3 regions of the Streptomyces sp. NPDC031379 genome follow, and region 2 is predicted to be linked to each of the others. Evidence: riboswitches for the same ligand, from Rfam matches in the RefSeq annotation. Region 2 holds a riboswitch; each other region holds the start of a gene.
The links. A riboswitch is a leader RNA that binds a small molecule or an ion and turns the genes downstream of it on or off. The one in region 2 is predicted to bind cyclic di-AMP.
Positions count from the first base shown of each region.

Region 1 (7,443 bases), on a different contig from region 2:
GCACTTCGACTCGCTCACCCCGCACCGCCTCGCCGCCGAGGACCACGACGGCGTGGAGCTGCTGTTCGTCCACACCCTGCTGCAGAGTCCCACGGCCACCCTGTGCCTGGGCCCGCTGACCGGAGAGCTGCCATGAGCAACTTCGAGGAGAAGTTCCCCCGTTCCCTGTGGGTACGGCTGATCATCTACATCGCCCTCGGCCATGTCCTGGCCGCCTTCCTCTACCTGCTGTTCGCGGTGGGCGCCAAGGGCTGACCCGCGAGCCGGCGTGGGATCATGAGCGGATGCCCGAGACGGCCGCGCCGACGGCCACCCACTGGCCCCTCACCTCCCCCCCGGTACGGCCCACTCGCTGCGGGCGACGGCCGGTGACGGCCTCACGGGGTTCATGCCGCCACCGATGCCGGACGCGGCCTGAGTGCTCGACGCCATGTACGCGCACGAACGGGCCCCGTCCGGCACCACGTACGACCAGCGCCGCCGGGCCCGCGTGGCGGTGACCCCCTGGTGCCCGAGGGGCTCCTGCCCCCTACCGCTGCTTCCCTTCGGCCCGTGAGGAGGACAGCCGGCCGCTCGGCATCCGGCCGCCCACCGAGGGCAGCCTGGACCGCGAGACCTGGAACCGGCTGATAGGGATCCTCGCCGCGCACAGCCCGGCGGGACCGGACACCCCGTGCCTCGCCCACTACAACCCGTTGCTGCTCCAGGACTTCGACCTCGCGGCGGTACGCCTGCCCTGGGCTCCCTGACCCGGTCAGTCCAGCAGGCGCTCGCGGAGCCGCTCGCGGGTGCCGGGGGTGAGGGAGAGGCCCTGCTCCAGGTAGGTCTCGACACCGCCCCAGGTCTCCTCGATGCTCCGGAAGGCCGCATCCAGATACTCGGCGCGGGCGTCGAAGAGCGGACTGAGCAGCTCCATCACCTCGGGGGTGTAGGCGGTGTCCGGGCTGCCGTTGCGGCGGACCTTGTAGCGGCGGTGCTTCGCGTTGGACTCCAGGTAGTCCGTCACGATCGCCTCGCGCTCCACGCCCACGGCGAGCAGGGTGACCGCTATGGAGATGCCCGCGCGGTCCTTGCCCGCCGCACAGTGCATCAGGGCGGGCACGTTGTCCTCGGCGAGCGCGTGCAGCACGCGCGAGTGCTCGGCGGTGCGGTCCCTGACGATCGTCCGGTACGAGGCGATCATCCGGGCCGCCGCCTTGCCGTCGTCCAGGAGCGTGCGCAGCTGCTCGAGGTCGCCCTCGCGGACCATCTTCCAGAACTCGGCGCCGTCCGCCGGGTCGCTCAGCGGCAGATTCACGTTCCGCACGCCGGCCAGCTCGACGTCCGGGCCCTCCAGCTTCTGGTCGGCCGCGTTGCGGAAGTCGAAGATCGTGTGCAGGCCCAGGGAGGAGAGGAAGACCGCGTCCTCCTCGGTCGCGTGTGCCAGGTGCCCGCTGCGGAACAGCACACCGTGCCGCACCCGCCGTCCGTCCACGGTGGGCAGTCCGCCCACGTCACGGAAATTGCGCACTCCGGCCAGCTCCGGCTCGGTCGACGGGACCTGCTGCGTCACGGGGGCTCCTCCCGGTCGGCCCCGCCGGCGCGGCTCGTCGACGGGCGCTAGTCGACCATACGACATTGCTTTCCTGGGGCAATGAGTTGTCCACAGGCATTGTCACCAGGGCCTTCGCGGCCTGATGATGTTCATACTTGAGCGGATCTGTTGGCACCTGTGAGGTCTCGATGGTGGACATCGCCGAAGACGGTCGTACCTGGCTCCTGTCGGGGCCCACCAGCAGTTATGCCCTGCATCTCACCGAGGCCGACGAGCTGCTCCACCTCCACTGGGGCCCGGGCATCGCGCTCGTGGACGCCGAGGCGCTGGCGGTGAGCCCCCTGCCCGGCTACTGGCCCTTCGAGTCCCCGCTCGACGGCCGCGAGGAGTACCCCGTCGAGGGCGGCTCCCGCTTCGTCCGCCCCGCCCTGTCCGTGCGCACGGCCGACCGGCGCGGCACGGAATGGACTTTCGAGGCCTACGACACGGAGGGCGACGAGCTGCGGCTGCGCTTCGACGACGACGGATTGGCGATCACCCTGCACTACCGCATGCGCGGGGACGTCGTGGAGCGCTGGGCGACCGTGGAGAACGGCGGGCACGCGCGCGTGGAGGTACTGCGCGCCGACGCCGCCACCTGGACCCTGCCCGACCGCGAGGGCTGGCGGCTGTCCCAGCTGCACGGGCGCTGGGCCGCCGAGTCCCGGCTCACCGGTGCGCCGCTCACGTACGGCGAGAAGGTCATCGGCAGCCGCCGCGGCCACACAGGTCACCAGCACCTGCCCTGGGTGGCGCTCGACACCGACGCCACCGAGGAGCGCGGCGAGGTCTACGGCTGCGCCCTCGGCTGGTCCGGCTCCTGGCGCATCGCCGTCGCCCAACTCCCCGACGCCCGGGTGCAGATCACCGGCGGCGCCGGCCACGACGACTCGGGTCTGCTGCTCCTGCAGCCGGGGGAGTCGTACACCACCCCGGTCTTCGCGGGGCTGTGGAGCGACGGCGGCTTCGGGGGCGCGAGCCGTACCTGGCACGCCTATCAGCGTGCGTACGTGATCCCGGACGCGGAGCAGGACCGGCCCGTGCTGTTCAACTCCTGGGAGGCGACCGACTTCGACATCACCGAGGAGCAGCAGGCCGCCCTCGCCCGCCGAGCCGCCGAGATCGGCGTGGAGCTGTTCGTGGTGGACGACGGCTGGTTCGGCGCCCGCACCAGCGACCGCGCCGGGCTCGGTGACTGGACGCCCAACCCCGACCGCTTCCCGCACGGCCTCAAGCCCCTCGCCGACCGGGTCCACGGCCTCGGCATGCGGTTCGGCATCTGGGTCGAACCCGAGATGGTCAACCCGGACAGCGACCTCTACCGCGCCCACCCCGACTGGGTCCAGTACCAACCCGGACGGAAGCGGACGGAACTGCGCAATCAGCTCGTCCTCAACCTCGCCCGCGAGGACGTCCAGGAGTACCTGTGGGAGCAGCTGGACACCCTGCTCTCCAGTGCTCCGATCGACTATGTGAAGTGGGACTTCAACCGCTGCTTCACCGACGCCGGCTGGCCCGGCGAGGCGTATCCGCAGCGCCTGTGGGTCGACCACGTCCGGGCCCTGTACGCCCTGCTGGACCGGCTGCGCGCGGCGCACCCCGGGGTCGCGTTCGAGTCCTGCTCGGGCGGTGGCGGCCGGATCGACCTCGAGGTGATGAGCCGCACCGACCAGGTGTGGACCTCTGACAACACCGACCCGCTGGACCGGCTCGCCATCCAGCACGGCTTCACCCAGATCCACCCCGCCCGGGTCATGGCCGCCTGGGTCACCGACAGCCCGAACACCCAGCTCAACGGCCGGGTCAGTTCGCTGCGGTTCCGCTTCGTCAGCGCCATGGCCGGCGTCCTCGGTGTCGGCGGTGACCTCACGGAGTGGACCGAGGAGGAGCTGGCGGAGGCCCGGCGGTGGGTGGAGCTGTACAAGGAGATCCGCCCGGTCGTCCAGCGCGGCGAGCTGTACCGGCTGCGGCCCCCGACGGGCGGTCTGAGTGCCGTCCAGTACGTCCTCGATGACGAGACGGTGGTCCTCGCCTGGCTGCAGGCGCAGAGCTACGGCGAGCCGGTGCCGGCGGTGCGGCTGCGCGGACTCGACCCGACAGCGGCGTACGAATGCCGCGAAACGGGCGAAGTGCATCGAGGGGCCGTCCTGCTGCACCACGGGCTGCGCACCGCGCTGCGTGGCGACCTGGATGCGGCGGTTATCCGGCTACGCCGTATCTGAGCCTTCTGACCGAATTGACGCCTTAATTCCAACTCGCCGCGGAATAAGGGCCTGTGGCGGGATGGTGCGTGAGGAGCGTCATATCGGTGACGGAGTGTCGCGCGTCATGTTCACGTAATTCTTATGCCTGAAAAGGGGAATTGAAAGGCGAAGACGGCACCGAATTCACGCAGGGTGACCGCTTGTCCCTGCCTTCGATCTTGGGATGAGGGAACGGCGGGAACCGGCTGCTTGTTTCCGTACGTCGTGCTCGCTTACGTTCGCCACCAATCCGGACGGAACGCCGAATCCTGCCGCCGCCCGGAGCCCGCACACACTTGACCCGTGTCCGGCAGGAGCGGGGGACCCACCAGGTACGACTGCCTGTCCGGTCTCCGCGACAGGCTAGGGGTGAAGTCGCGCACCGCGCGGCCGGGCAGCTCCAGCCCGAACCCGACAGCTGACCTCGCAGGCGTCGGAGAGGAATTGCGCCATGCCCGCGAAGGGTAAGCACCGACGTCCCAAGACCCCGCGTTTTTCCCGCTCCATCGCCGTCGCCGGAACCGGCGGCGCCGCGCTGGCCCTGCCGCTCATCGGAGCCATCGGAGCGCACGCCGCCACCCCGGCGCAGTCCGTTTCCGGAAAGACCGTGCAGTCCCTTCCCGTCACGGCGAAGAAGACCGCGGCACAGCCGGATTCGACGGTGCGCACCTATACGGTGAAGTCCGGCGACTGCCTCTCCGCGATCGCCGGCCGGCAGCACGTCAGCGGCGGCTGGCACCAGCTCTACGAGGACAACCGGCAGGCCATCGGCGCCGACCCCGCGCTGATCCACCCGGGCCTCGAACTCACGCTCGGCAAGAAGGCCGCGCAGACCCGCACCGAGCCAGCCACCCCGCAGTCCACCGCGGCCGAGCCCCAGGCCTCGACCGCCGCCAAGTCCTCCGGGACGCAGGCGGCCCCGGCCAAGTCGTCCGGCTCCGCCCCCTCGACGGCCACCGCCACCGGCTTCACCCTCCCGGTGGCCGGCGCCACCGTCGGCACCGGCTACCACGTGGCCGGCAGCATGTGGTCCAGCGGCTACCACACCGGCGTCGACTTCGTCGTCCCGACCGGCACCTCCCTCAAGGCCGTCGGCGCGGGCACGGTCGTCTCGGCGGGCTGGGGCGGGGCCTACGGCAACCAGGTCGTCATCAAGCTCGAAGACGGCCACTACGCCCAGTACGCCCACCTCTCGCAGCTCTCCGTCTCGGCCGGCCAGACCGTGACCGCGGGCCGGCAGGTCGGCCTGTCCGGCGCCACCGGCAACGTCACCGGCCCGCACCTGCACTTCGAGATCCGCACCACGCCGGACTACGGCTCCGACATCGACCCGGTCGGCTACCTCCGCCAGCACGGCGTCCCGGTCGGCTGAGGACCGCGTCGCCCGAAACCCCCTGCCTGACACGCCTCCGAAGGCCGGACCCCTGATCCCCGGGTCCGGCCTTCGGTGTGTCCGCGTGGCGATCGCACCCTCAACATGCCTGATCGCGAACGTATTCCTGGGTTGGCAAAGTATTTAAGAGTGTCTCATCTCACCGCTCGTCAACCCCCGCCTACGGTCGCGTAGGTCACATCCATAGGTGAATCATGGTCCGACGTGGCAGACGATTCGAAGAATGACAACAGATCAGTGATCGGGTCGTACGTGGCGGTGGGGGACAGCTTCACCGAGGGCGTCGGCGACCTCGGCCCCGACGGGGCGTTCGTGGGCTGGGCCGACCGGTTCGCGGTCCTCCTCGCCGACCGGCGTCCCGAGGGCGACTTCCAGTACACCAACCTCGCCGTGCGCGGGAAGCTGCTGGACCAGATCGTGGCCGACCAGGTCCCCAAGGCCGCAGGTATGGCCCCGGATCTGGTCTCCTTCTGCGCCGGCGGCAACGACATCATCCGTCCGGGCACCGACCCGGACGAGGTGGCCGAGCGGTTCGAGCGGGCCGTGGCCCGGCTGACCGAGGTCGCGGGCACGGTGATGGTGACGACCGGCTTCGACACCCGGGGCGTTCCCCTGCTCAAGCACCTGCGCGGCAAGATCGCCACGTACAACGGGCATGTCCGCGCGATCGCCGACCGGTACGACTGTCCCGTACTCGACCTGTGGTCCCTCAAGTCCGTACAGGACCGCCGGGCCTGGGACAGCGACCGCCTCCACCTCTCACCCGAGGGGCACACGCGCGTGGCACTGCGGGCCGGGCAGGCCCTCGGTCTCGACGTCCCGGCCGACCCGGAGCAGCCGTGGCCGCCGCTGCCGCCCCGGGGCACCCTGGAGGTCCGCCGCGACGACGTCCACTGGGCCCGCGAGTACCTCGTCCCGTGGATCGGCCGCCGGCTGCGCGGCGAGTCCTCCGGCGACCATGTGACGGCGAAGGGCACCTTGTCGCCGGACGACATCAAGATGCGGATCGCCTCCGTGGCCTGACCCCACCGCCCCTGCCCCGGCCCGCGCACCGCGCGGCCCGGGGCACGTCCGCATCCGTCCGACGCTCCCAGCCCCGACCGGGCCCAACCGCCGACCCGAGCCGTCCCCGCGCCGGACGGGCGTCACAGGCCGTTGCTTTGTCGGACCGGCGCTCGAAGCCGCGGCCGTGTCGGGGCGTCTCGACCGTCGGGGGTGTTCCGGGCGGCGTCTCGTGCCGCGGCCGTGTCCGGGCGGCGCTTCGAGTCGCGGGTGAGTCGGGCCGAGTCTCCGGCCGCGGCCGCGGCGGGCGACGGGACGGGCGGTCGGTGCGGCGTGTGATCCCGCCCGGAGCCTTTGGAGTGGTCAGCGCTGTCGGTCGGTCAACGCCGCCCGGTCGAGCCCCAGTTCGCGGGCGAGGGCGTCGTCGACCCACTCCTGCGCCCGAGAGCGCGGCACGCCGCCCGGGTACGACGTCAGCTGTACGGCCAGCCCGTCCAGCAGCGCGGTCAGCCGCAGCGCGGCACCGGCCGGGTCGGGGCACACGAACTCGCCCGCCGCGACGCCCTCGGCGACGACCTCGGTGATCGCCGCCTTCCACTGCTTGTCCAGGTCCCGGGTGACCTCCCGCAGGGCGGGCTCCCGCAGGGCCACGGCCCAGCCCTCGATCCACAGCCGCCAGCCCTTGGCCTGACCGGTGGGCGCGTACCAGCGCACCGCCGACCGCAGTCGGCGCAGCGCGGACGTCCGGCGCCCGAGCAGCTTGCGCAGATGCCTGAGGTCGTCCTCGGCCGCGTACGTGAACGCGGCGGCGACCAGCTTCTCCTTGGTCGAGAAGTGGTACAGCACCAGCGCGTTGCTCACACCGAGCGCCGAGGCCACGTCGGCGATCCTGACCGCCGCCACGCCCCGCGCCTCGATCTGCTCGATGGCGGCCCGCAGCAGCTCCTCCCGCCGCTCGGCCACGCTCAACCGCACTCTCGCCACGCGGTCACCCTAGTCCGTCGTCGCGCACGGCACCGAACGGGCTCTGTGCTCGAGCAGTTCGGTGCCGGGGGGCGAAGAGCGCGTCCGCGTCCGGGCGAGGTTCGCTCGGGCCCGTCACCGGTACCACCCGAAGCGTTCCGCGATCACCGGCAGCCGGTCGGCGGCCAGGGCGTGGGCGGCCGCGCGCGGGGTCGTACCGTCGGCCTCCGCGCGGTCGAGCATCAGGCCGACCAGGGTGCGCATCGAGC
Region 1 covers NZ_JBVIIT010000023.1:158,712-166,154, reverse strand. Annotated here, with positions in the region: gene ACZ5CW_RS30320 (helix-turn-helix domain-containing protein) at 1-136, shown strand, start outside; gene ACZ5CW_RS30315 (DUF6126 family protein) at 133-255, shown strand; gene ACZ5CW_RS30310 (tyrosine-protein phosphatase) at 755-1,552, opposite strand; gene ACZ5CW_RS30305 (alpha-galactosidase) at 1,723-3,795, shown strand; cyclic di-AMP (ydaO/yuaA leader) riboswitch at 4,106-4,262, shown strand; gene ACZ5CW_RS30300 (M23 family metallopeptidase) at 4,268-5,188, shown strand; gene ACZ5CW_RS30295 (SGNH/GDSL hydrolase family protein) at 5,447-6,232, shown strand; gene ACZ5CW_RS30290 (TetR/AcrR family transcriptional regulator) at 6,575-7,195, opposite strand; gene ACZ5CW_RS30285 (Glu/Leu/Phe/Val dehydrogenase dimerization domain-containing protein) at 7,310-7,443, opposite strand, start outside.
Region 1: it holds a riboswitch for cyclic di-AMP, as region 2 does, so the genes downstream of both, ACZ5CW_RS30300 (M23 family metallopeptidase) here and ACZ5CW_RS39185 (M23 family metallopeptidase) in region 2, are expected to answer to the same signal.

Region 2 (7,443 bases):
GGACGCCCGCGGCACCGACCTGCCCCGGCTGGACGTCCCGGGGCTGCTGATGCTCTCGCCCGGTCTCGCCCTGCTGCTCTACGGCCTTGCCCGCGGCGGCGAACGCGGCGAGTTCACCGCGCCCGGCGCCCTCGCGCCCACGCTCGCCGGTGCCGTCCTCACGGTGGCCTTCGTCCGGCGGGCGCTCACCGTCCGTGCGCCGCTGCTGGACCTGCGACTGCTGCGGGACCGTACCTTCGCGGCCGCCGTCCGCACCCTCGCCCCGTTCACCTGCGGCTACTTCGGGGCGGCGTTGCTCGGGCCGCTGTACTGGCAGCAGGAACGGGGGCAGAGCGCGACGACGGCCGGGTTGCTCGGGGCGCCGCTCGGGCTCGTGGTCGGTACGACGATGCAGATCGCGGCGCGGCGGATCGACCGGGTGTCACCGCGCCGGCTGATCGCGACCGGGTGTGCGGTGGCCGCGCTCGGCATGGGCCTGCTGGCCTGGCAGACCGGTACCGCGGGCGTGGCGCCCTGGCGGATCGTCGCCGCCGGACTGGTCATGGGCGTCGGCGTCGGCATGACGCTGATGCCGACGATGACCACCGCCGGCCGTGACCTGCCCGTGGAACGGCTGGCCGGGGCGAGCACCATGCTGAGCATCAACTCCCAGCTGGCCGCGTCCGTCGGCACGGCCGCGCTGTCGGTGGTCCTGGTCTCGGCGGGCCCGGGCCCGACCGGCTTCCGCGTCGCCTACACCGTGGCGGCGGCGCTGCTCGCCCTGGGGATCATCTCGGCACTCCGCCTCCCCGACCGCCACGAGACCTGACCCCGTCAGGGATCAGCCCGCGCTCAGTCCCGTCAGTGCGTTCAGCTCGGGCAGGGGGAGGGTGTGCTGGGTCTGGAGGACCTTCGCGCGGAGGTAGCGGACGTTGTGGGCCGTGGTGAAGACACCGGTCGGCACCCGGTCCCGGACGACGGTGCCCAGCGCGCGCAACTGCTCGGCCTTGTCGGGGTTGTTGGACAGCAGATCCAGCTCGCCGATGCCGAGGGCGGCGAGCATCTGCGCGGCGGCGGTGTAGTCGCGGGCGTCCTCCGGCAGGCCGAGGGCGGCGTTCGCCTCGTAGGTGTCGAGGCCCTGGTCCTGGAGGGCGTACGCGTCGAGCTTGTTGTAGAGGCCGATGCCACGGCCCTCCTGGCGGAGGTACAGCAGGACGCCGCCGCGCTCGGCGATGCGTTCGACCGCCTCGCGCAGCTGGGGCCCGCAGTCGCAGCGGGCGGAGCCGAAGACGTCTCCGGTCAGGCACTCGGAGTGCAGCCGCACCAGCGGGACCGGGCCGGGGTCGCCGAGGACGACGGCGACGTGCTCCTGGCCGTCGGCGAGCCCGTGGAACGTGACGAGTTCCGCGTCGGCGCTGTAGCCGTCGTGGAAGCGCAGCGGTACCCGGACGCGGGCACGCGGGGTGGCGGCGGGGATGTCGGGCATGCGGGTCTCCGGGATCTGTGCCGTGGCCATCTGTTTCAGATTTGAAGCAGATGTTCAGAGCCGAGACCCTACCTCATGCTTCAAAGTTGAATCAATGATGCGCGGTGAAGCCCACGGGGCTCTCGGGACTCACGGGGCTCTCGGGACTCACGAGAGCCGTCTCACTCCGTCGCGCCGCCCTCGCACGATCCCGACCGTCGCCGCCACGGCACGTCCTCCGTGGCCGCCCCCGCCTCGTCCTCCCCCTGCAGCCCGCGCACGATCCCCGTGCAGATCTGCTCCAGTTGTCCCACCTGCTCCGGCGTGAGCCGGTCGAAGAGGGTGCCGCGGACCGTCTCGACGTGCCCCGGTGCCGTACGCTCCAGCACGGCCATCCCCTCGTCCGTCAGCACCGCCAGGCTGCTGCGCTTGTCCCAGCGGCAGTCCTCCCGGCGCACCAGCCCGTCCCGCTCCAGCCGGGTCACCGCGTAGGTCAGCCTGCTGCGGGTGATCTTCAGCGTCTCGGCGAGGTCGGTCATGCGCAGCCGCCGGTCGGGCGCCTCGGAGAGGTTGGCCAGCACCGAGTAGAACAGGTGGGGCATGCCGCCCTCCTGCTGGAGCTGCCGGTCGATCGCGTCCTCCAGGAGCCGGGAGGCGGCGATGTAGGCGCGCCAGGCGCGCTGCTCCTCGGGGTTGAGCCAGCGGGTCGTCATGCTGCCAGTGTAAGTTTGTTTCAAACTTGAACCAAGATGGTGAGCCCGCCGGGCCGCCGCGAGGGAGTGCGCCGATGCCCCTGCCGTACGTGCTGCTGTCCGCCGCCGTCTCCCTCGACGGCTTCCTGGACGACACCGGCCCCGAGCGGCTCCTGCTGTCCAGCCCCGCCGACTTCGACCGGGTCGACGACGTGCGGGCCTCCGTCGACGCCATCCTCGTCGGCGCCGGCACGATCCGCGCCGACAACCCGCGCCTGCTGGTGAACTCCCCCGAGCGCCGCGCGGCCCGGCAGGCAACGGGCAGGCCCGCCTACCCGCTGAAGGTCACCGTCACCGCCTCCGGCGAACTCGACCCCGGGGCACACTTCTGGCACACCGGCGGCGAGAAGCTCGTCTACACGACCGACGAGGGCGCCGAACGGGCCACCCGCCTCCTCGGCGGCACCGCCGACGTCGTCCCGCTCGGCGCCGACCTCGACTGGCGCGCCCTGCTGGAGCACCTGCACGACGTCCGCGGTGTCGGGCGCCTGATGGTCGAGGGCGGCGGCCAGGTGCACACCCAGCTCCTCCAGCAGGGCCTCGCCGACGAACTCCAGCTGGTCCTCGCCCCGCTGTTCGTCGGCGACCCGGCGGCCCCGCGCCTGTTCGGGCCGGGCGCCTACCAGGGCGGCCGGCTGCGCCTGCTCGAGACCCGCCGCATCGAGGACGTCGTCCTCATGCGCTACGAGCCCACGGCCCCCGGCACCGGCCCCGCCCCCACCGCCGCCGACCGCCGCTGGCTGCGCACCGCCTGCGACCTCGCCGCCCTGTGCCCGCCCTCGGAGACCGCGTTCAGTGTCGGCGCGGTCGTGGTCGCCGCCGACGGCACCGAACTGGCCCGCGGCCACTCCCGGGAGAACGGCGACCCGGTGGTCCACGCAGAGGAGGCCGCGCTGGCGAAGATCGACCGGGCCGACCCCAGGCTGACCGGTGCCACGGTCTACAGCAGCCTGGAGCCCTGCGCCCGCCGCGCCTCCCGCCCCGCGCCCTGTGCCGAGCTGATCCTGCGCGCCGGGGTGCGCCGGGTGGTCACCGCCTGGCGGGAGCCGGACACCTTCGTCGCGGCGGCCGACGGCACGGGGGTGCTGCGCGACGGGGGAGCCGAGGTCGTCGTACTCCCGGAACTCGAGGCGCTCGCCAAGGCGCCCAACGCCCACCTGCGGGGCTGAGCGCCGCCCCCGGCACCGGTCCGGGCGGGGCCCGGGGGAAACCGATGTGCATTCCGTCCTGCGTATGGCGTACAGTAGAGACACAACGACGCGGGGTGGAGCAGCTCGGTAGCTCGCTGGGCTCATAACCCAGAGGTCGCAGGTTCAAATCCTGTCCCCGCTACTGAAGACTCAGGGCCGGAATCCAGTACATGGACTCCGGCCCTGAGTGTTTCCCGGGGTGTCCGGGGTTCCCCCGGCGACGCCCGGCCTTTCTGTCGAGTGGCATACATCACAGCAGGTCATCCGGTCGGTCCACAGCGGTCGCCCCGCCTCCCCGTGCCCGCAAACCTGGACGTACGTCGGACACGTGGGAGACAAGCGGTGCGTCCTGGTGAGGTGGAGCAGAACACGTACGCCAGGGCGGGTGGCCGGCTCCCCGGCGACCCCGTGCCCGACCCGGGTGTCGGCGCCGACCCGGTACCCGCGGGCAGGACCCGCCGCCCGAGCCCGCGTGCCCTGGCCCGCGCCCTGCCCGCCCTCCTCGTCGCCTGCGGCGTCCTCTACGGCCTGCTCACCCCCGAGGACTTCACCGCCGTCCCGTTCTTCACCGCCGCCCTGCTGATCGCCGCGCCCCTGTCCTCGCTGCGCACCACCGTGCTGACCGGCCTCACGGCCCTCGCCGCCGCCTGCGCCGTGCACGCCCAGGCCGGCGCCCACCCGGCCGTGGCCACCGTCACGGACGTGGTCACCGTGGCCACGGTCGCCCTGCCGGCCGTCGCCATCAACCGCGTGGTCCGCCTCGGCGACCGGCGGCTCGCCTCCGCCCGGGAGATCGCCGAGGCCGCACAGCGGGCCGTCCTGCCCGAGCCCGCCGCACGGATCGGCGGCTTCGAGATCGCCGCCCGCTACGAGGCGGCACGCCAGGACGCGTTCATCGGCGGCGACCTCTACGCGGTGCAGGACAGCCCGCACGGCGTCCGGCTGGTCGTCGGGGACGTGCGCGGCAAGGGCCTGGGCGCGGTCGCCGCCGTCGCCGTGCTGATCGGGGCGTTCCGGGAGGCGGCCGAGCAGGAGACCACGCTGGAGGCGGTCGCCGAGCGGCTGGAGCGGGCGCTGGCCCGCGAAGGCACCCGGCGGGACGGCATCGACGCGTTCGAGGGCTTCACCACCGCCGTCCTCGCCGAACTCCCGCACGGCGACGGCGTCGTACGCGTCCTCAACCGCGGCCATCCCTCCCCGCTGCTGCTGCACGCCGACGGCACCCTGCGCATCCTGACCGCGCACGAGCCCGCGCTGCCGCTCGGCATGGGCGACCTCGGCATGTGGCCCGACCGGACGCTGGAGGCCGCCTTTCCGAGCGGGGCCACCCTGCTGCTCTACACCGACGGTCTGTCCGAGGCCCGGGACGCCCACGGCCGGTTCTACGAACCCGAACGACGGCTCGCCGGACGTGCCTTCCCCGACCCCGGCGCACTGCTCGGCCGGCTCGCCGCGGAGGTGCGGCGCCACTCCGGCGGCGGGATGACGGACGACATGGCGCTGCTCGCCGTACGGCAGCCATGAGCAGCCTCACCGAGGGTGACCGGTCGACCGCCGTGCGCATAACATCTGAGTCACCATCAAAACTTCTGTGACTCCTGAACCGCGGCCAACTCGCCCGATTTGCAGCGGTCCTGGCAGGTAAGTCCGCGGCCGAAAAGGTTAATGATCAAGCCGAACGGCTTGGAAAGTGCCTGGCACGTCTATTAACGTTCGATAACGCAGCGCGGTCGTCCCAGCCGTCACAAGAGGCGGCTCCGTGCGCATGCGCCGAATCCCGCAAGGGAACCGGGGAACCACCACCTTGGGGTGAATCACGCGGACACCGACGTGAACTCGCTGAGTCCACGCCTGGTATACGCGCGTAGGAGACCTTCCTGCTCCGAACCCGTCAGCTAACCCGGTAGGCGGAGGAAGGAAAGGAGCACGCCCGCGTGGCGTCCAACCGCCCTGCCCCAGAAGCCCCGTTCATACCGGCTCAGCGTGAGACCGAGACCTTCGGTTACGGCTCCTACCGCGCCGAGGAGGGCCCCTGGGAGGAGTGGAATCCCACCGAGGACTCCGTCGCCCCGGTCCGCGGCCGGCACCGTGTCGCCAAGCAGCGCGGCGGGTTCGCCCGCAGCTCCACCGTTCTCGGCGTCGGCGTGATCGCCGCGGTCGGCGCGGGCGGCATGGCCAGCGCCAACACCGGCAAGCCGCCGGTCTCCATCTCCCTGCCGGACCTGCCCTCCGTCGGCTCGCTCTTCGAGGACGACTCCGCCCCGGCACCCGAGGCCACCGCCACGACCGCGCTCAGCGACGTCGGCGTGACCTCCGCCGACACCGAGCAGGACGCCGACGCGGGCGAGGCCCTGCGCAACCGGATCATGGCCCAGGCCGAGCAGCAGCAGAGCAAGGCCGACAGCAAGGCCACCGCCGTGGCACTCGCCGCCGCCGAGAAGCAGACCGCGGACGCCGCCGCGAAGGCGGAGAAGGAAGCCGCCACCAAGGCCGCCGCCGCCAAGGAGAAGGCGGAGGCCGACGCCGAGAAGGCCGCCGAGGCCAAGCGGCTGGCCGAGCTGGCCAAGCAGTACGCGCTGCCGACCTCCTCGTACACGCTCACCTCGACGTTCGGCCAGGCCGGCTCGATGTGGTCCTCCGGCTACCACACCGGCCTCGACTTCGCGGCTCCCACGGGCACCCTCATCAAGGCCGTCCACACCGGCACGATCACCCAGGCGGGCTGGGCCGGCTCCTACGGCTACCGCACGGTCCTCACCCTCGACGACGGCACCGAGCTGTGGTTCTGCCACCAGTCCTCGATCAGTGTCTCCGTCGGCCAGAAGGTCTCCACCGGCGACGTCATCGGCCGCGTCGGCGCCACCGGCAACGTCACCGGCCCGCACCTCCACCTGGAGGTCCACCCGGGCGGCCAGTCCACCGGCATCGACCCGATGGCATGGCTGCGGGACAAGGGCCTCAACCCCTGACACGTCCCTCCGGGAGCCCGCGGGGGCACCCCTTTGCGGGATCTTGGCGCCGACGGCGGAATGCGATCATCTGCCGTCGGCGTTGACGTGGAGCATGACTTCTCTGCGCACACTCGGCTCCTCCGACCTCGAGGTCTTCCCGCTCTCCCTCGGCGGCAACGTCTTCGGCTGGACCGCCGACGAGGAGACCTCCTTCGCCGTCCTCGACGCCTACGCGGCCGCCGGCGGCAACTTCGTCGACACCGCCGACTCCTACTCCGCCTGGATCGAGGGCCACCAGGGCGGCGAGTCGGAGACGATCATCGGCAGGTGGGTCAAGGCCCGTGGCAACCGCGACGACGTGGTCATCGCGACCAAGGTCAGTCAGCACCCCGAGTACCAGGGTCTGTCCGCCACCACCATCAAGGCCGCCGCCGACGCCTCCCTGCGCCGCCTGGGCACCGACCACATCGACCTCTACTACACGCACTTCGACAAGCCCGAGGTGCCGGTGGAGGAGATCATCGGCGCGCTGGACGAGCTGGTGAAGGCCGGCAAGGTCCGGCACATCGCCGCCTCCAACATCACCCCCGAACGCCTCCAGGCCTCCCTGGACTTCTCCGACCGCGAGGGCCTCGCCCGCTACGTCGCCCTCCAGCCCCACTACAACCTGGTCTCCCGCGACACCTACGAGGGCCCGCTGCGGGACCTGGCCGTCCGCGAGGGCCTCGCCGCCGTGCCCTACTTCGCCCTCGCCGCGGGCTTCCTGACCGGCAAGTACCGCCCCGGTACGACCGTGGACAGCGCCCGCGCCGGCCGGGCCCAGGGGTACGCGGACTCCGAGCGCGGCCAGAAGGTCCTGGCGGCCCTGGACGAGATCGCCGCCGCCCACGAGGCCCCGGCCGCCACCATCGCCCTGGCCTGGCTCGCGGCCCAGCCGACGATCACGGCCCCCATCGCCTCCGCCCGCACGCCGGAACAACTCCCGGCCCTGCTGGGCTTGGCGGACCTGAAGCTGACGGACCAGGAAGTGACCAGGCTGACGGAAGCCTCGGCGTAGGACCGGTCACCCCGGTTCCACCGCGACGGCAAGCGCCCGTACCGGCGGT
Region 2 covers NZ_JBVIIT010000042.1:27,218-34,660, forward strand. Annotated here, with positions in the region: gene ACZ5CW_RS39155 (DHA2 family efflux MFS transporter permease subunit) at 1-808, shown strand, start outside; gene ACZ5CW_RS39160 (GTP cyclohydrolase II) at 821-1,465, opposite strand; gene ACZ5CW_RS39165 (MarR family winged helix-turn-helix transcriptional regulator) at 1,627-2,157, opposite strand; gene ACZ5CW_RS39170 (dihydrofolate reductase family protein) at 2,232-3,365, shown strand; tRNA gene ACZ5CW_RS39175 (tRNA-Met) at 3,455-3,528, shown strand; gene ACZ5CW_RS39180 (PP2C family protein-serine/threonine phosphatase) at 3,744-4,910, shown strand; cyclic di-AMP (ydaO/yuaA leader) riboswitch at 5,145-5,311, shown strand; gene ACZ5CW_RS39185 (M23 family metallopeptidase) at 5,321-6,355, shown strand; gene ACZ5CW_RS39190 (aldo/keto reductase) at 6,450-7,394, shown strand.

Region 3 (7,443 bases), on a different contig from region 2:
ACCCCTGACACGGCGGCGGCCTGCCGGTCACCGGCCCGCTCCGCGAACGCGGCGCCCGCCAGGTACCGGTCGGGGTCGCCGGACAGGGCCAGCTGCCAGGCCGGGTCGATACCGCCCTCGCGGTACTGCGCCGCCGCGAACGAGCCCAGGGCGTCCCGGGCCGAGTTGAGCTTGGCCTGCTTGCGGGCGGCCTGGTCCTGCAGCGTGTTCACCCGGTGCTGGGCCGTTTCGGCCTTCTCCTTCGCCCCGTTGTACTTCTCGGTGGCGCTCTCCGCCTCTTGGTACAACGTGTCGACCCTGTCCTTCACCTGTGCCGGCGTCAGCTGTGGCTCGGCGTGTCCCGTCCCGTCGAAGCCCGTAGCGGTGGCCGCGCCCGCCAGGGTGAGAGTGGCGGCCGTGCGGACCGTATGGCCGCTGAGCGGGCGTTGCCGGGGCTTGCGGTGCGCTGCCACCTGGACCGTCACGTCCTTTCGTGGGACCTCGTACGACCGAGCGCGGTCGGTGCGCCCGGCGGCGGCCGGCACAGGGGGAGCCGGCCGCCGCCGGGCCTTTCTCGGCGGAGGTGGCCGACTGCCGCCCTGGCCCGGGCGGCGGTGGGGAGCCGGTCACCTGGGGGAGGACGCTAGGCCGCTCTGTGACGAGTTGGTAACGCGGTGTACGGAACTGGCTTCGATGGAGTGGTACCTGACCGTATGTGACCGTGTTGCCGGGGTGGAGTCGTCGTCTTCACGCAGCGTAGTGACCGAAGCATCGAAAGCGGGGTGGGGCGGAGCGGCGGGGTGCTATGGGGCGCATATATGCAAGATCAGCAGCCGTCGGGGCGGGTCCCGGTGGAACGTCGTCGGCGGGCCCGGCCACGGAGGGCTCGAGCGCCCCTCGTTAGGCTCCGGCTCCATGGACGTACTCATCCACCTCTTCGTCGGCCTGCACATCATCGGCATCGCCGCGCTGCTCGGCGGTTTCCTCACCCAGATGAAGGCGATAGGGCAGGGCACGGCCCGGTTCGTCCCCGGCATGCTGCACGGCGCCCTCACCATGCTGGTCACCGGCGTGGCCCTGGTCGGCCTCAACCAGGCCGACGACCACCACGTCAACAACATCAAGATCGGCGTGAAGCTGGCCCTGCTGATCGTGATCCTCGGACTGGTCTACGTGAAGCGCGACGAGGAGCGGGTCGACAAGAGGCTCTTCGGCCTGGTCGGTCTGCTGACCACGGCGAACGTCTTCATCGCCGTCCTGTGGACCTGACGGTCAGCCGACACCGTCGCCCGCCCGGGCCGCGAGCACCGCTCCGGCGGCGACCGCGAGCCACGCCGCCACCGCCACCCACACCAGCACGCGTCCCGGGCCCGTGAGCCACGGGACGCCCATGGTGGCCGCGACGGACAGCGTGGCGGCGGCCGTCATCCCCATCGGGAACACCGTCGACCACCGCCGCATGTCGTAGCCCGGCCGCGGCCGGGCCGCCTCCGCCGCCAGCAGCACGAGGTATCCGGTGAGGTCCAGGACGAGCAACGCCGCCGTGACGGTGCGCAGGACGCCGCGGTCGTCGTCGTTCCACAGGTACAGGCGCCCGCTGTCAGCGGCGAGCAGTTTCGCCCCGGCCAGCGTCGAGATGGCGAGTGCCCCGCCGGCGATCCAGTGGTCCCCGGCGCCCTGAAGCACCTGCCGCGGGTCGAAGCGGACCAGGGCGAGGCCGTAGAGCACCAGACCCAGCCAGAACAGCACCAGCGCGGTGTGCGCGAGCCACGCCGTACCCTCGGCCGCGGCCAGCGTGGCTCCCGGCACCGCGAGCCCCTGGGTGGCCACACAACCCAGGAACACCGTTCCGGGCATGCCCTGGGTCCAGCGCCGTACGACGAGGACGAGCAGCACCGGCCAGAGCAGCGCCGCGAGTGCCAGCAGGGCCTCGGCCAGGGTCTGCCGGCCCAGCATCGAGATCCGGGTGCCCAGCACGGTCGTGGCGGCGACGGCGGTCAGCGCCCCCGGACTCCGCGCCTCGCTCAGCCAGCGCTGCCGTTCGCCGAGCAACCGCAGGACGAAGTCGGCGGCCAGCGCCACCCAGGCGACGCAGGCCAGCGCCAGCGCCACCCGGGAGACCGCCTCGTCGCCGGCCGTGTGCAGGGCCACCGACAGGATGCCGGTCGCCATCACGGCGGCCCCGGCCGCGGGAGGCCGCTCCCTCCACCACGCACGCAGACCTGAGATGCCGGGCATGCGCCCGATGCTAGGCAGCCGGGCGCATCCGGCCGGGCAGGGCACGCGTGCGGGGAGCGCAAAAACGCGGGTACGCGCGCGTACGCCGCGAGAACGCCGTCACGCGCGCGTGGGGACGCGGCGCCGCGGGGCGGGGCGCCCGGCACGGCGGGGCGGGGCGCCCGGCACGGCGAGGCGGGATGCCAGGCGTTCTGGGGCGGGGGCCCGGCGGCGCGGGGCTGGGCCCGGAAAGCGAACGGTCAGGCCGGCCGCACCACGCTGTGGATGATCGATTCACCACCGCGGTCGACGGACTCCTCGCGGACGTACGCGCCGGGCTCCGGAGCGTGGATCATCATCCCGTCGCCCGTGCAGAGGCCGACATGGCTGCTGTCGTCGTGGAAGAAGACCAGGTCACCGGCGCGCGCGTCGGAGAGGGGGACCGGGGTCCCCGTGGCGGCCTGGGCCCGGGCGCTGCGCGGGAGGGTGACGCCGGCGGCCTTCCACGCGGCCTGGGTGAGGCCGGCGCAGTCGTAGGAGCCGGGCCCGCTGGCGCCGCTCACGTACGGCTTGCCGATCTGGGCCCGGGCGAAGGCGACCGCCTTCCCGGCCTTGGTGGCCTGCCGCGAGTCGGCGGTCCCGTACGCCTGCGGACCGGCCTGCGCCGGCTGCCGTCGGCCGGGCGCGGCCGGCCGCGCGTCCTCCTGGGCGGTGAGCCGGGACAGCAGCCCGCGCGTGGTGGCGAGCTTGTGCTGGACGGCGGCCTTCGCGGCCTTCACGTCGTAGGGCGGGGCGTCCGGCGCCTGCGGGATTCTCGTGGCCCTGCCCCGCTCGGCCGTGTCCTTCACCCGCGAGGCCAGCCGGTTCATCACCCTGCTCTGGGCGAAGTGGTCCTGCGGATACTCCTCGAGGAGGGAGGCGGCCGTGTCCGCGGTGGCCGCGAACGGCATCCACCCGTCGCGGGCCTTGGCGAGCAGGCCCGCCCGCCGCGCTTCCTCCTGGCGCAGTTCCTCGGTATGCGCCCGCTGCCTGCCCGCCGGTTCCTCCTCCGGCGTCGAGTCGGCCTGGCGGTAGAACTCGTCGATCTTCTTCTCGATCTCCTCCAGGCTGGGCCGGCCGTCGTCGGCGGAAGCGGCCTCGGCCGTCTGGGACAGGACGGCCACGGAGGTGAACGCGGCGGTGGCCAGGGCGGGGCCGCGCAGGCCCGGTCCAAGGGTGCCGCCGGGGCGCGGCTTGCGGTGCGACGCCAAGGGAGGCGACTCCTTCCAACATGCCGCCTACCGGGTTAGCTGTCGGGTTCGGGCGGGTGCTTCGGAAGGGTTGCCCTACGGCGTCGTCCCGGGCGGGAGTCGGCCGATTCACCCCAGGATCGGTGGGTCCCCGGCTCCGGGCACCGTGCGGGGCGCGCCGGACTCGGCGGAGGCCGCATGGCCCGGCGACGTTCGCCGGAGAGGGGTCGTGCGGCCTGACGGCAACTTAGCCAACTCGTGTGTCTCCTGTGAAGGTTGGTGTGCGGTTTGTCCGATACATTTCCGTGACCTGGGGTCGGTTTCACGTGGGCGTGAACAGGCGGTTCCGCAGCGTGAGGGGCTGGTCGGGGCCGGTGGGGCGACGATCGGCTCGCCGCTTCGCGTCCGGGGGCGGGACCCGGCCGCGGGGCCGGGTTCCGGGTACGGGGACGGTTTGTCGGTGGGGCGCCCTAGACTCGTAGAGCGATGAGCAGCCTCTTTGACGACAGCTTCCTGGCGGACCTCCAGCGCCCTCGCGGGCACGAGGAGGAGCCTCCGCCACCGCCCGAGGACGATCACGCTCCGGAGCCGATTCCGGACGATCTGTTCGGCGGGAAGTTCGACGCGCCGCCGGACCGGGACGCCTACTACCGCGACGGCGCCCCCCGCCCGGCGATCGACGCGGCGGCACTCCTGGAGGGGCTGAACGAGAACCAGCGCGCCGCGGTCGTGCACGCCGGCTCCCCGCTGCTCATCGTCGCCGGCGCCGGCTCCGGCAAGACGCGCGTGCTCACCCACCGCATCGCCCACCTGCTCGCCGAGCGGAACGTCCACCCGGGCCAGATCCTCGCGATCACCTTCACCAACAAGGCCGCCGGCGAGATGAAGGAGCGCGTCGAGCAGCTCGTCGGCCCGCGCGCGAACGCGATGTGGGTGATGACCTTCCACAGCGCGTGCGTACGGATCCTGCGCCGGGAGTCGAAGAAGCTCGGCTTCACCTCCTCCTTCTCGATCTACGACGCAGCCGACAGCAAGCGCCTGATGGCCTTGGTCTGCCGCGACCTCGACCTCGACCCCAAGCGCTTCCCGCCCAAGTCCTTCAGCGCCAAGATCAGCAACCTGAAGAACGAGCTGATCGACGAGGAGGACTTCGCCGCCCAGGCCACCGACGGGTTCGAGAAGACCCTCGCCCAGGCCTACGCGCTGTACCAGTCGCGGCTGCGCGAGGCGAACGCGCTCGACTTCGACGACCTGATCATGACGACGGTCAACCTGCTGCGCGCCTTCCCGGACGTCGCCGAGCACTACCGCCGCCGCTTCCGGCACGTCCTGGTCGACGAGTACCAGGACACCAACCACGCCCAGTACGCGCTCGTGCGCGAACTGGTCGGCACCGGCGACCGCGCCGCCGAAGACGTCGAGGCCCCGCCCGGCGAGCACGACCTCCCGCCCGCCGAACTCTGCGTCGTGGGCGACGCGGACCAGTCGATCTACGCCTTCCGCGGCGCGACGATCCGCAACATCCTCCAGTTCGAGGAGGACTACCCGAACGCGACGACGATCCTGCTGGAGCAGAACTACCGCTCCACGCAGACCATCCTGTCCGCCGCCAACGCGGTCATCGAGCGCAACGAGTCCCGCCGCCCGAAGAACCTGTGGACCAACGCCGGCCAGGGCGCGGGGATCACCGGCTATGTCGCCGACACCGAGCACGACGAGGCCCAGTTCGTCGCCGACGAGATAGACCGCCTCACGGACGCGGGCGAGGCGAAGGCCGGGGACGTCGCCGTCTTCTACCGCACCAACGCGCAGTCCCGTGTCTTCGAAGAGGTCTTCATCCGCGTCGGACTGCCCTACAAGGTCGTCGGCGGCGTTCGCTTCTACGAGCGCAAGGAGGTCCGGGACGTCCTCGCCTACCTGCGTGTCCTCGCCAACCCCGAGGACTCGGTGCCGCTGCGCCGCATCCTCAATGTGCCCAAGCGGGGCATCGGCGAGCGCGCGGAGGCGATGATCGACGCGCTCTCCCAGCGCGAGAAGATCAGCTTCCCGCAGGCTCTCAAGCGCGTCGACGAGGCGTACGGCATGGCCGCGCGCTCCACCAACGCGGTCAAGCGCTTCAACACGCTGATGGAGGACCTGCGCACGATCGTCGCTTCCGGCGCGGGACCGGCGACCGTCCTCGAAGCGGTGCTCGAACGCACCGGTTACCTGGCCGAGTTGCAGGCCTCGACCGACCCGCAGGACGAGACCCGCATCGAGAACCTCCAGGAACTGGCGGCCGTGGCCCTGGAGTTCGAGCAGGAGCGCGGCGAGGGCGAGCAGGGGACGCTCGCCGAGTTCCTGGAGCGGGTCGCCCTGGTCGCGGACTCCGACCAGATCCCCGACGAGGAGGACGGCGACGGCGTCATCACCCTGATGACCCTGCACACGGCCAAGGGCCTCGAGTTCCCCGTCGTGTTCCTGACCGGCATGGAGGACGGCGTCTTCCCGCACATGCGCGCTCTCGGCCAGACCAAGGAGCTGGAGGAGGAGCGGCGCCTGGCGTACGTCGGCATCACGCGCGCGCGGGAGCGGCTCTACCTGACGCGGTCGGCGATGCGCAGCGCCTGGGGCCAGCCGTCGTACAACCCGCCCTCCCGCTTCCTGGAGGAGATCCCGGCCGCCCATGTGCAGTGGAAGCGGACGGGTGCGGCGGGGCCGGTGTCCTCCGGTCCGGCCTCGGGGATCGCGGCCTCGCTGTCCTCGACCCGCTCGCGCTCGTCGGCGTCGGGTGCGTCCGGGTTCGCCACGCGGCGCACCGCGGAGAAGCCGGTGGTCGCACTGGCCGTCGGGGACCGGGTCACCCACGACCAGTTCGGGCTCGGCACGGTCGTCGGGGTGAAGGGCACGGGCGCGAACGCGGAGGCGACGATCGACTTCGGCGACACCAAGCCGAAGCGGCTGCTGTTGCGGTACGCGCCGGTGGAGAAGTTGTAGCAGGGGAGGTTCTGGGGGCGAAGCCCCCAGGTCCTACGTCGGATCCAGTCCGTGGCTGCGGAGCCACGGCAACGGGTCTATGGCCGCCCCGCCCACCGGTCGTACCTCGAAGTGCAGGTGCGGGCCGGTGGAGTTGCCCGAATTGCCGGAGTAGGCGATCGGCTCGCCAGCCTTGATGGCCGCACCGGAGGCCACGCGGTAGCTGGAGAGGTGGCAGTACCAGGTCTCCGTGCCGTCCTTCGCCGTCACGATCATCATGTTGCCGTAGGCGCTGTTCCACTTGGTGGTGACGGTGCCGTCGGTGGCGGCCATCACCGTGGTGCCGTAGGAGACCGGGAAGTCGATGCCGGTGTGCACCGACATCCAGTTCACGCCCGCCTGGCCGTAGTAGGCGCTGAGCCCCCGCTGCCCGACCGGCAGCGCGAACTTGGGGCGAAGTCGCTCCTTGAGCGCTGCCTCCGCCGCGGCCTTCTTCTTCTCCAGCGCCTGCTGCGTCTTGAGGTCGATCCGTTCCTGGGTGCGGCTCGCCCGGTCGGCGAAGTCGTCGGCCCCGGCGGAGAGGGTCTTGAGCTGGGTGTCCAGCTTGCTGTTGGCGACCGCCGGCTGCACCGCGTGCGCGTCCGGGGCGGAGGCGGTGGTGTCCTCGGAGCCGCCGGTCAGGGTGCCGACCGAGGCCGCGGCGATCCCGGCGACCCCCATCACGCAGGCCGAGGGCACGGCGACGGTCAGCAGCGCCGAGCGCTTGGCGGGCGTACGGCGCCGGGAACGCGCCGCGCCACGGGAGCCCGCGCGGGGCGCCGGGAGCGGGGTGACCTCCTCCTGCTCGTCCAGCAGGTCATGCACGACGGGCAGTTCACCGGTGGCGCCCGGCTCACCCTCGTCGCCCTGCTGCTCCTCGAAGACGCTGTCCTCGTACGGCACCTGCTCGAAGCCCGCGGTCGCGTGCGCGTCGCCGACCTGCTCGAAGGTGGCGGTGGCCTGCTGGTCGAACGGTTCGGCAACCTGCGCGGGCTCCGGCACGGCCTGGCCGGCCGCGTTCCAC
Region 3 covers NZ_JBVIIT010000001.1:573,302-580,744, forward strand. Annotated here, with positions in the region: gene ACZ5CW_RS02680 (C40 family peptidase) at 1-452, opposite strand, end outside; gene ACZ5CW_RS02685 (hypothetical protein) at 895-1,248, shown strand; gene ACZ5CW_RS02690 (tellurite resistance/C4-dicarboxylate transporter family protein) at 1,252-2,217, opposite strand; gene ACZ5CW_RS02695 (C40 family peptidase) at 2,457-3,446, opposite strand; cyclic di-AMP (ydaO/yuaA leader) riboswitch at 3,455-3,625, opposite strand; gene pcrA (DNA helicase PcrA) at 3,912-6,401, shown strand; gene ACZ5CW_RS02705 (M23 family metallopeptidase) at 6,435-7,443, opposite strand, start outside.
Region 3: it holds a riboswitch for cyclic di-AMP, as region 2 does, so the genes downstream of both, ACZ5CW_RS02695 (C40 family peptidase) here and ACZ5CW_RS39185 (M23 family metallopeptidase) in region 2, are expected to answer to the same signal.